3 regions of the Vibrio gangliei genome follow, and region 3 is predicted to be linked to each of the others. Evidence: predicted binding sites of a transcription regulator. Region 3 holds the regulator's gene; each other region holds the start of a gene.
What was found. The regulator CRP, encoded in region 3, controls carbon source genes, mostly activating them, when cyclic AMP is high. The targets are predictions, from matches to a motif close to TGTGANNNNNNTCACA.
Positions count from the first base shown of each region.

Region 1: nagE (N-acetylglucosamine-specific PTS transporter subunit IIBC) is a predicted target of CRP. The motif match lies at 1,510-1,525, and genes of this name have one in related genera.
Region 2: recB (exodeoxyribonuclease V subunit beta) is a predicted target of CRP. The motif match lies at 2,653-2,668, and genes of this name have one in related genera.

Region 1 is NZ_AP021869.1:881,284-885,577, forward strand. It holds gene nagA (N-acetylglucosamine-6-phosphate deacetylase) at 1-552, opposite strand, end outside; gene nagB (glucosamine-6-phosphate deaminase) at 565-1,368, opposite strand; gene nagE (N-acetylglucosamine-specific PTS transporter subunit IIBC) at 1,641-3,197, shown strand; gene glnS (glutamine--tRNA ligase) at 3,383-4,294, shown strand, end outside.
Region 2 is NZ_AP021869.1:1,934,862-1,939,155, forward strand. It holds gene recB (exodeoxyribonuclease V subunit beta) at 1-2,620, opposite strand, end outside; gene recC (exodeoxyribonuclease V subunit gamma) at 2,964-4,294, opposite strand, start outside.
Region 3 is NZ_AP021869.1:2,356,487-2,360,780, forward strand. It holds gene Vgang_RS10945 (YheU family protein) at 30-245, shown strand; gene Vgang_RS10950 (phosphoribulokinase) at 355-1,224, shown strand; gene crp (cAMP-activated global transcriptional regulator CRP) at 1,469-2,101, shown strand; gene Vgang_RS10960 (aromatic amino acid transport family protein) at 2,441-3,646, opposite strand; gene pyrE (orotate phosphoribosyltransferase) at 3,874-4,294, opposite strand, start outside.

The DNA.
Region 1 (4,294 bases), 1.1 Mb from region 3:
CGCATCGCGCAAGTGTCGAATGTGTGACGGTGAGTTTTGTTCAGGAGCCAGCGTCACTTTAGCAATAACATCATGGTTATCGCAAATGGTTTGGATCATTTCATCGTCAGATTTACGAATAAAATCAGGACGATGAATACCTTTCTTCAAAACGTTCAGATAAGGACCTTCTAGGTGCAAACCAAGCGATTGATTTTGATAGCGCTGGTGGTAGTCACGAGCGGCAGCAATCGCATGTTGCATATCTTCGTTTGAAGACGTGATTAAGGTCGGTAAGAAACTGGTACAACCCGACTTTAAGTTGGCGTTATGCATAATTTGCATAGCCTCTGCGGTAATGTCGTCATTAAGCATGACACCACCACAGCCGTTGAGTTGTAAGTCAATAAAGCCAGGGCTTAAGTTAGCCCCTTGAAGATCAATTTTTTCAATCTCGGGGCTCAGTTCTTCTTGCAAAACAACTGATTGAATTTGGTCATTATCAACAACAACCGCGTGCCCTGTAAGTACGTCATGACCGGTATAGATTTTTGCATTAATCAGAGCATACATATGCGTCGTACCTTATTTCAGATTCTTAATGTTTTCAGCTTCAAGCTCTTTAAAGTATTTAACGGTTTTTACTTTAAGTTCTTGAGTTGACGGTTCATCACAGACAATGACAGATTTAGCGTGAAGTTGGAGAGCTGATACCGTCCATAAATGATTTACTGAACCTTCAACCGCCGCTTGAAGTGCCAGCGCTTTGTTGTGGCCAGTGATCAAAATCATCACTTCTTCGGAATCCAGCAATGTGCCTACACCGATAGTTAAAGAGTATTTTGGAACTTGATTAATATCACCACCAAAGAAACGTGAATTTGCAATTCTGGTGTCTTCCGTCAATGTTTTAATACGAGTGCGTGATGATAATGAGGAAGCTGGTTCATTGAAAGCAATATGTCCATCATTGCCCACACCACCCATGAATAAGTTAATGCGGCCGTATGATTTGATTTTATCTTCATAACGTTTGCACTCAGCTTCATGGTCATCAGTATTACCATTGAGTAAGTTAATGTTTTTCTCTTGAATATCAACGTGATTGAAGAAGTTCTCGTACATAAATGAACGATATGATTCAGGGTGATCGGCCGCTAAGCCAACGTATTCATCCATGTTGAAAGTAACAACATGCTTGAAGCTAACTTCACCTTCTTTATGTAGCTTAATTAACTGCTTATAGGTGTTCAGAGGTGTTCCGCCAGTCGGCAATCCAAGAACAAAAGGACGGTCTTCTGTTGGTTTGAACTTGTTGATTTTATTAATAATGTGACGAGCTGACCATAAGCCAACTTCATTTGCGTTTTCTAGTGGAATGAGTCTCACAGTACACCTCTACAGAGCATAAACTTAATTAAGGAACAAAATAGTCATTTCATTATTTTGCATGATAAAATAAGTTTTGAAAACTATCTAGTATAAATAAGATAAATCGTTCACAAGAATTGCGCAAACATGCAAATAACTCTTGATAAAGATCACAAATAACAGGCTTTTAATTTGCGGACTAAAATTAATTACATAGACTGTCGTTGTACTAAATTTTTTCAGAAAAATAAGTTGTGTGCTTTTACCAAATCCTATAGGGGGGAATTACGGTGAATATACTTGGATACGCGCAAAGACTAGGTAAAGCGTTAATGCTACCTATCGCGACATTACCTGTTGCGGCGCTTTTATTACGTTTGGGTCAACCTGACCTGTTAGATATCGCCTTTATGGCGTCGGCTGGTAATGCGATTTTTAGTCAATTACCGTTATTGTTTGGTTTAGGTATTGCAATCGGTCTGTCGAAAGATGGTGCGGGTGCGGCAGGTCTTGCGGGTGCGGTAGCGTACTTTGTTCTGACTGCAACGGCGCAACAAATTAATGCTGATGTGAATATGTCATTCTTCGGCGGTATCTTCGCAGGTATCATTGCGGGTCACTGTTATAACGCTTTCCATGCGACTCGTTTGCCTGAATGGTTGGCTTTCTTCTCTGGTCGTCGTTTAGTGCCAATCATGGCTGGTCTTGTTGCGCTAGTTGCCGGTGCGGTGTTCGGTGTTGTTTGGCCAATGGTTCAACATGGTCTTGATGCGCTTGCTCACGGTATTTCAACCTCTGGTGCGATTGGACAATTTATTTACGGTACATTAAACCGTGCGCTAATTCCTGTTGGCCTTCATCATGTTCTTAACTCTTACTTCTGGTTCGGCATGGGTTCATGTCAAGAAGTGATGGTGACAGCAACGGGTGCATTCTCTAATATCCACCAACTTTGTGTTGACCCAGCGATTGCTAAAACACTCGTTGTTGGTCAAGAGCACACGTTTACTTTCAATAATGCAGTGACTCCTGAAATCACAGCGGTTGTTGATAGTGTGAAAGAAACTATCAAAACTGGTGATTTGAACCGTTACTTCGGTGGTGACAAATCTGCAGGCGTATTCATGAATGGCTTCTTCCCAATCATGATGTTCGGTCTACCTGGTGGCGCATTAGCCATGTACTTAGCAGCGCCTGCTGAGCGTCGTGGTCAAGTTGCTGGTGCTTTATTCTCTGTAGCATTCTGTTCATTCCTAACGGGGATCACAGAGCCGCTAGAGTTCATGTTTATGTTCCTAGCTCCTGGACTATACGCAGTACACGCTGTACTAACTGGCTTGTCTCTTGTTGTGGCTAACATGTTCGGTACACTGCATGGTTTCGGCTTCTCTGCTGGTCTGATTGACTTCGTGTTGAACTGGGGTCTTGCAACTAAGCCTGTTACCTTGCTTATCATTGGTCTATGTTTCGGTGTTGCTTACTTCTTCATCTTTAGCTTCCTAATCCGTGCTTTCAACATGAAAACACCGGGTCGCGAAGAAGAAGAGACAGTCGCGGCTGATAAATCTCAGAAAGGTTCTGGTGCGGTAGCACGTCAATACCTAAAAGCGTTAGGTGGCCATGCGAATGTAACGACTATTGATGCTTGTATTACTCGCCTACGTTTAACTCTGAAAGACCGTTCAATTGTTGATGAAACGGTACTGAAAAAGTTAGGTGCTAAAGGTGTTGTAAAACTGGGTGAAAATAACCTTCAAGTTATCCTTGGCCCATTGGCTGAAATCGTTGCTGGTGAGATGAAAGAAATCCCAGCATCAGATGACTTATCGGATGTGGTATTGCCATAATTAAGTCGATAATTTGATACTAAAGGCTCCCATTGCGGAGCCTTTTTTTATGCTAAATCATCCAACAAGCGGCTTTTTGTACATTTGATAAAGAAAATAGCAGTTCTAAGTTGTGTAAAGGACTAGAATTGTGGATCATTAGCCCTAATTATAAAAAGACTCTTATTTTTACTGAGGTACTATCGATGAGTGAAGCTGAGGCTCGACCATCCAACTTTATCCGCCAAATTATTGACAAGGATCTAGCGGATGGCAAACACACTGGGATTCATACTCGTTTCCCGCCTGAACCGAATGGTTATCTGCATATTGGCCATGCGAAATCTATCTGCTTAAACTTCGGTTTGGCACAAGATTACCAGGGAAAGTGTAACCTTCGCTTTGATGATACTAACCCTGCGAAAGAAGACATCGAGTACGTTGAATCGATTAAAGCTGATGTGAATTGGTTAGGTTTCCAATGGGATGGCGATATTTGCTATTCATCTAATTACTTTGATGCATTATATGGTTATGCGGTTGAGCTCATTGAAAAGGGCTTAGCTTATGTTGACGAATTGTCCCCAGATGAAATTCGTGAATACCGTGGCACACTGAAAGAGCCGGGTAAAAATAGCCCTTATCGCGATCGTAGTGTTGAAGAAAACTTAGCATTATTTGAGAAAATGCGTAATGGTGAGTTCGAAGAGGGTAAAGCCTGTCTTCGTGCCAAGATTGATATGGCATCGTCGTTCATTGTTATGCGTGATCCAGTCCTTTACCGCGTGCGTTTTATTGAGCATCATCAAACGGGTGATAAGTGGTGCATTTATCCAATGTACGACTTCACGCATTGTATTTCTGATGCGCTAGAAGGCATTACTCATTCATTATGTACGCTTGAATTCCAAGATAACCGCCGTCTATATGATTGGGTTTTGGAAAATATCACGATTGATTGTCAGCCGCATCAGTATGAGTTTAGCCGCTTAAACCTTGAATACACAGTGATGTCTAAGCGTAAGTTGAACCAGTTGGTAACTGAAAAGTTAGTAAATGGTTGGGATGATCCACGTATGCCTACCATTTCTGGTTTACGTCGTCGTGGTTTTACTCCG
Region 2 (4,294 bases), 420 kb from region 3:
TCGGAGTAAGTTGAGTTAACTTTTTACAACTTTTCAATAGTTCAGCGCTGGCTTTCGGTTCATGGTGTTGCAAAATCGCGCCGATAGCCGATAAATGTGCGGTCGATTCATCTTTCTTGCTATTGCCTTTTTTCAATGGCGCAAGACCGATAATGCAGCCGTATACGGCACGAGTAAGCGCCACATAGAGCAAACGTAAGTCTTCGGCTAAACGTTCTTTTTCAGCCAAAGCCATACCATCATCTGGTTTAGATAAATCCAAAATCGTCTGTTGCAGCTCTGACTCATCATCTTTGCTCTTTAAATTGTACTTAGCCACCTTGGCCGCTTTAAAATTATTGGCAAACGGCAAGAAGACCAAGTCATATTCCAAACCTTTGGATTTATGAATGGTGATGATTTGAACAAGGTTTCTTTCCGACTCTAAGCGTTGCGTTTGTTCCGCCAACTCTCCATCGTGCTGTTCAAGATTATCGGCAAGCCAACGAATCAAGGCATTATCACCCTCTAAGGTTAAGCTCGCTTGTTGGAGTAATTCAGACAGGTGCAGCAAGTCGGTCAACTTTCGTTCACCATGACTTTCCAACAACCAACGCTCAGCAATATGGCGCTTACCAATCACTTCACGGATCATCGGCAATACACCACGCTGTTGCCACAATTGCTGATAGCTTTCAAATTCATTCACCGCATTTTCCCATGCGATTTCATCGTGATTGAATTGATCTAATTGCTGTGCGTCTAGCGCCAATAAGTCACTGGCAAGGATCGCACGCAAGGCATATTCATCGGTTGGATTCACACACGCCATGAGTAAACGCAGCACATCGGCCGCAATCTCGCTATCAAACACACTGTCGCGATTAGACAAATACACACTGGCAATACCATACTGAGACAGGGCATCTTTGATCCATTTCCCTTCTCGGCCAGTACGTACTAATACCGCAATATCACTGGCTTGGATTTCATGAGCCGCACCTTTTTTATCGATAAATTGCGCTTGCCCTTGCTGGGCTGAGGTCAAAATATGATGAATCTGACAGGCCGTTTGTCTGGCCATGGTTTGGTTATAATCAGTGACTGAAACAGGCTCAGCTGGGTTATCTTGGTAATACCATAACCCGATAGCCGGTTGTGTTTCGCCGTTCACCACCCAGTGCATGTTCTCTGCGTTAGGACTGGCGGCAACCGGCAGGAACGGAATATCGGAATCATACAAAAATGGGCGTTTATCAAACTTGAATATGCCATTAACCCCTTCAATCACCGCTTGGCTTGAACGCCAGTTAGTGCCTAAGGTGTAATGCTCTGTGACTTCATTTCTCGCTTGAATATAGGTAAAGATATCGGCACCACGGAAGCCATAAATCGCCTGCTTCGGATCGCCAATCATAAACCAGCCTGTTTGTGGTTGGTTTAAGTAAATTTCACGGAAAATATGATATTGCTGCGGATCGGTATCCTGGAATTCATCGATCATGGCCACTGGATACAAATTGCGAATTCGCTCGGTAAGTAAGCCATCTTGATCGTCAATAATGGCTTGATCCAGCTGGCTCAACAAATCATCAAACGATAATTGCGCCTGACGCTGTTTGGCTTGAGCTAATAACTCACGACACCCCACAATGGCACGATATTTAAACAACAAATCAAACTCAGGCTGGTTATCCAGTAATTCATCTATCGCCACAAAAGCAGGATGCTGAGCCACTTCACCTTTTTTGGTGTCCGTTGCTGTATTTAAAGTGCTTTGTGCAAATCGAATCAGCTTGTCGCATAGGTTGCCATCTCGCGCGCTTTGCTCTGCCCATTGGTGCACTTCATCTAACCAAGCTGGTAAACGTGTTTTATTATACGGATTACGCTTAATGCCAGAACCATCAATCAAACTGAATAGCTGATTTTTGTCTTGATTCCAGAGCTTTTTAACCTTTTCAATCCGCTCAAGATGTTGATGGAATTCATCAACCAAATCCACATTCAAATTAATGCTGGGAAAATGTAAAGCGGGTCCTGAAAGGTAAGTGCCAATTTCATGAGCAAGTTGTTCTGGTGTGCTCCAAATGGATTGAATTTGCTTAGCCAGCACCGTTGGCAGAGGATAAAAATGACGACGCCAATAATCACTTACCACTTGCAGTTTAAGTTGGCTCTCATCGGTAATAAATTCATTTTGAAAACGACTGCCGGATTCAAACGCATTTTGCGTAAGCATGCGTTGACAAAAACCATGAATGGTGAAGATGGCGGCTTCATCCATTTGGCGCTCCGCTTGCAAAAGCGTTTCAATCGCAAACTGTTTATCGGGCGTGTCGGCCAGTAAGGGCTGTAAAACAGGATCATCCGTTTCACCACGAGCAAAAGCAATGCGGGCTTCGTGAATTCGTTGACGAATACGACCACGTAATTCAGCCGTTGCCGCTTCGGTAAATGTCACCACCAAGATTTGATCAACCGTCAGTGGGACTGGATGAGCCGCCCCCTCCTTACCATGCCCGAGTAGTAAACGTAAATATAACGCGGCAATGGTGAAGGTCTTTCCCGTACCCGCCGAGGCTTCGATTAAACGTGCTCCATGCAGTGGAAACGTCATGCTATTTAGTGATTGCGCCATCAATCTTATTCCAATTTATACCGTAACTATTTCGTGAGCTTATTCTCACTTTGCGTCATTTGGTGCCAGTTCAACGTCTGTAAATAACAGAGTGAGAATTGATTCACATTTTTTTACACTTTGTCGACCTATTATCCGACTCTAAGTCAAAGGCTTAATGCAAACATAAATCTAATAACGATCTACTCGGTTTTGTACACAACCTTAAACCTTGAAACAGGAAACCTAGGACAAGGACAAAACCTCAAAGTAGGCTGAAACAAAAAACTGTTACCTCAACTCTCCGCCGCACAGCAAGCGCCCTACACATATAATGACTTGCTGGCGGCTTTTCTTTTGCCTTTTACCTTTCTCTTATTGCTTCAGAAATAGCCTGGCAATGATCAAATAAAGGCTTGAGCAAGTCTTCAGATTTACTCAATAAATCGTCTGCTAGCTCCTCTGTCCATTGTTTCCAGACGCGCTGCACATAGACATCTTGCCCTTCGCCGTCGACATAAAATCCATCACCGATAAAGGCTTTTTGCATAGCGAGCAAGGCGATTTGTTTGTTTTCTTCTTGCTCAAAACCAACCCACTGCGCCTCAGGAGCAAAACCCGGCTTATCAAACCCTTTTTCCATCGCCGCAAAGCCGGTCTTAGGCACAAACCACAAAGGGGAATCCATACCTTGGTAATAAGCCTGCACAAAAGTTTGTAGATATTGCTTCGCAACGTCAGCAGAAAGCGGCTGAAATTCAAGCTGCTCCAACTTACCTTTACTGCGACCAAACAAATGCGTGGTTATCCCTGAGCTGTTTATAGTTGGCTCATTCTCATTTAAAGCGCTTACTTTTAGGTTACAGGCATTTAAGCACAGGTGTTCAATCCAATAACCGAGCAAATATCGGCTATGCAAACCGCCACTGCGATACCGCACCATGCCTGATTGATATTGCCCTCCAAGCCAGCCCACAAGGTGAATAACGTGAGATTGCCCATCTAATTGAATATCGAGCGCAAGGTCAATTTCTACATCAGCTTTAGGCTCAGATAAATAAGGCAACAAGGCTTCGGCCATCGGCTTGGTACTCGCGAGTAAGCTCTCCGCGGCAATGTCAGCAAAACTGGCCATTGGCAGTTGCCCTTGTGCTTGCTGACGCTGCAAATAATCTTGCGCACATTGCTCAAACGATTCGAGCGACAAGTGCCCACTGTCTTGCCCAGATTGCTGCCACTGCGCAAGCAGGTTTTCACCAAACCAATAACTGTCTAAATTGTTCACAGCAAAAGGCTCATCATCCATTTTCGCCAACGAAACAGGATGAATATCTAAATAAGTTTTGAGCCGTTGATTGAAGAAATATTTTACCGGCAAACGCCAAAAACGCAGTAACTCTGAGAGCTCCAAGCCATATTGCCCCGGCGCTTCTGGTTCAAGTTGCTGTAAATAAGAAGGCAGAGGTTGAATAAATTCCGCTGGGTTTGATTCGAGAACCGCTTGATTCGCTTGCTTGGCGGCCGGCAACCACTCTTTGGCATAACTGGCTAAAGCGGCATTTTGTCCATCAAATGCGCTGGCACTGAATGGCACTAATGGATGCACTTGGCTCAATGCCGCGACTAATGCTTGCCCTGATTCATCACTCGGCTTGTCCTGCCCCCCTTCTAAAGCGTAATTTTGTTGGCAATATT
Region 3 (4,294 bases):
AACATCTCTCATTGATTTAAGGCAGTACAATGATTATTCCTTGGCAAGACATCACCCCCGACACGCTTGAAAATTTAATTAAAGAATTTATTTTGCGCGAAGGCACCGACTACGGCATGCAAGAAACGTCGCTTGATACCAAGATAAAACAAGTGAAAGCTCAACTAAAAGCCGGCAGCATTGCGATTGTGTATTCCGAGCTGCACGAAAGCGTCGATATTCGCGCCATCAATGAAATCCGTTAACTAACCTGATTTTGTCATAACGAGAAGCCAAGCAAAGTAGCAGCTATTTATTCTTATCCGCCATTCCTCTACACTGTTTGGCAATATTTAGTCGAAAGAAAGGATTATCATGTCGGCCAAACATCCTATTATTGCGGTAACTGGTTCATCCGGTGCAGGAACCACCACTACCTCTGAAACTTTCCGTAAAATGTTCAATATGATGGGCATCAAAGCCTCTTGGGTTGAAGGTGATAGCTTCCATCGTTACACACGTCCGGAAATGGATGTCGCCATTCGTAAAGCCAAAGAGCAAGGCAAACACATCAGCTATTTTGGCCCGGAAGCCAATGACTTCCCCGCACTATCAAACTTCTTCAAGCAATATGGCAAAGATGGCACCGGCAAAGTGCGTCGTTATCTACACAGCTTTGATGAGGCGGTACCATACAACCAAATGCCAGGCACTTTCACCCCGTGGCAAGATCTGCCTGAAAATACCGATGTGCTGTTTTATGAAGGATTGCATGGCGGTGTTGTCGATGGCGAGGTCAATGTGTCTAAACACGTCGACTTCTTGATAGGCATGGTGCCGATCGTCAACCTGGAGTGGATTCAAAAGTTCGTACGCGATACCCGTGACCGTGGCCATTCGCGTGAAGCCGTGATGGATTCTATCGTCCGCTCAATGGATGACTACTTAAATTACATTACCCCGCAATTTTCTCGAACTCACATTAACTTTCAACGCGTACCAACAGTGGACACATCTAACCCACTCAATGCCAAAGGCATTCCAAGTCTCGATGAAAGTTTTGTGGTGATCCGATTGCGAGGCATTAAAAATGTCGATTTTCCTTATCTGCTCGCCATGATTGAAGGGTCATTTATGTCCCGCCATAACACGCTTGTGGTGCCGGGCGGTAAGATGAGTTTTGCCATGGAGCTGATCATTCAGCCGTTGCTACATCAGCTGATCGAAACCGGAAAAATCGACTAAAATTGCTAGCAAGAGCACACTTACTGTCGAGTATGTGAGTTCGGGCACGTTTTAAACCTGAAAAACCCCTGTCTTGGGCGATCAAAATCAAGAAATTCCATCGAGAAAGGGGTAGTATTTAGGGCCGACTGTAAAAACAACTTACAGCAAAAACTAATCAACACCTATTCTATTTGACCAGTTTAGACGGTCTCAGGATGAGTGACTCCAAACTGAGCAAGCCTTGTAGAGGAAGTAACAAATTATGGTTCTAGGTAAACCTCAAACAGACCCAACACTAGAGTGGTTTCTATCACACTGCCACATCCACAAGTACCCTTCAAAAAGTACTTTGATCCATGCTGGCGAAAAAGCAGAAACCTTATACTACATCGTTAAGGGTTCAGTAGCGGTATTAATCAAGGATGAAGAAGGCAAAGAAATGATCTTGTCTTACTTGAACCAAGGTGACTTCATCGGTGAATTAGGCCTATTCGAAGAAGACCAAGAACGTACTGCTTGGGTCCGTGCAAAATCGCCTTGTGAAGTCGCTGAAATTTCATTTAAGAAGTTCCGCCAACTTATCCAAGTGAACCCAGATATCCTAATGCGTCTTTCAGGCCAAATGGCAAAACGTCTGCAAATCACTAGCCAAAAAGTTGGCGACTTAGCCTTCCTAGACGTAACAGGTCGTATCGCACAGACTTTGTTGAACCTAGCAAAACAACCGGATGCCATGACTCACCCTGACGGCATGCAAATCAAGATCACTCGTCAAGAAATCGGCCAAATCGTTGGCTGTTCTCGTGAGACAGTAGGTCGCATCTTGAAGATGCTAGAAGAGCAAAACCTGATTTCTGCACACGGTAAAACTATCGTGGTATACGGAACGCGTTAAGCGCCTTTCGTTTTATACATAGTGCAAAAATTAACAAAGCCACTGAATGAGAGTTCAGTGGCTTTTTTGGTATTCGAGTTTCGTTATTCGGGCGCTACGCTGCTTGTAACTCGAAAAGGATAAGAGCCGAGAGCCGAGAGCCGAGAGCCGAGAGCCGAGAGCCGAGAGCCGAGAGCCGAGAGCCGAGAGCCGAGAGCCGAGAGCCGAGAAAATTTTGCACCGATACAAACTAATGTCAATTATTCTGTCCGGCTCCCGAGTATGCGTCCCAGAACCACTGCACTTCTAGTTTTTTTCCTAGCTTCGAGAAGCGCAGCGACCTAGACACGAGTATCGAAACTACCCTATCGCCGGCAACACTCCCGCACTAATCAGCACTTGTACCCCAATGATCACAATACCCATCGATAAAGTTAATCCTAGGCCCAATGAGCCACCACCGACAGTAAAGGCTTGTGTCTCTTGGTGCTGCTGACGTGATTTCATTACCATTACTACTGGCAATAAAATCGCTAGGATAGCCAGAGCAATCGCTGCATAGCCCAGCGCCATAATGAAACCTTGTGGATAAAACAATGCAAAACACAGTGGTGGAACAAAGGTCACCAATGCAATCACAACACGACCGCTTTTGCTCTGATTCTTATTCAAGCTATCGCCAAGGAATTCAAATAAACCTAAACTCACACCTAAGAAAGACGTAATTAATGCAAGATCGGCAAATATAGACACAACTTGAGCAATCATTGGATTATGAATTACTTGAGAAAGCGTCCCCACTAACGCCGTCACATCCCCCGCTTGTGAAAGTGTGGCTTGATCCACCACCCCGAGCGTGGCCAACTGCCACAGAATGTAGACGACCAACGGCAGCAACGAGCCAAACACCATCACTTTTTTCAGCGATTTCATGTCCAATTCTAAATAGCGCACAACGGCAGGAATGCTGCCATGAAAACCAAATGATGTGAAAATCACTGGTAACGCAGCAATGATCAAACCTTTTTCTAGTGGCATATTCACTAAATGTACCGGCTCAATATTCGGCGTTAAGAAAAACAGTATCACCGCCATGGCAACCAGTTTACAGGTGAACAGCACGCGGTTTACTCGGTCTACTGAAGAGGTACCGAAAGTCACAATCGCCGCGATAATAACGGTAAAAATCAACGTGCCCATACCATTGGACACATCCAGTGCAAACCAATTGTGCAATTTGGCATTAAATTGGCCACCACCACCGGCAATGTAGGCGGCACATAGCGCATAAAACAAAAACAGCATCGCAAAAGTCGCAATCCATTTCCCTTTCTCGCCCAAAAATTGCTTGGCAAGTGTATGTAGCGTGGCATCGTGATCCGCATGCTGATGCAGTTCCAGCATTAATAATGCGGTATACGCCATCAAGGCCCACATACCAATCATGATGATGAGAGAAGTGCTAAAGCCTAAGCCAGCAGATGCGATAGGTAGAGCTAACATGCCTGCGCCAATCGTGGTGCCAGCAATGATCAAAGTACTACCAAAAACCTTTGAATTACTCATGTGTCTGTCTTTTTATCATTAGGTGGAATATTAATCTGACACATTACCGACTTTACAGAATGAAATCGAGGTGAAGAATCCCAGTTTTGCGCAAATATTCTACAAAAATGCCGCCATTTACGCTTTTATTAATATGTATCGAAATAATTACAGTATGTAAATAAAAATAAACCCTGAGACCAAAGTAGCCACAGGGTTCACTGTTTAACCGGTTTTTCTGGCTAAGATTAGATGCCGTATTGAGCGCGATATGCTTTAACAGATTCTAATTGCTCAGCATTATCACCTTTCTCTTCAAGGTAAGTAACCAAGTCACCTAGACTGATGATTGAAATCACCGAACAGCCAAAGTCACGTTCGACTTCTTGGATAGCCGATAACTCACCTTTGCCTTTTTCCTGACGATCGATTGCCACCAATACACCCGCTAAATCAGCGCCATTCGCTTTAATGATTTCCATCGATTCACGAATTGCAGTACCTGCGGTGATCACATCGTCCACCAGCATGATGCGGCCTTCTAATGGATTACCCACTAAGTTGCCACCTTCACCATGATCTTTGGCTTCTTTACGGTTAAAGCAATATGGCGTGTCAATATCGTGATGATCAGCTAGAGCGACAGCGGTGGTAGTCGCAATTGGAATA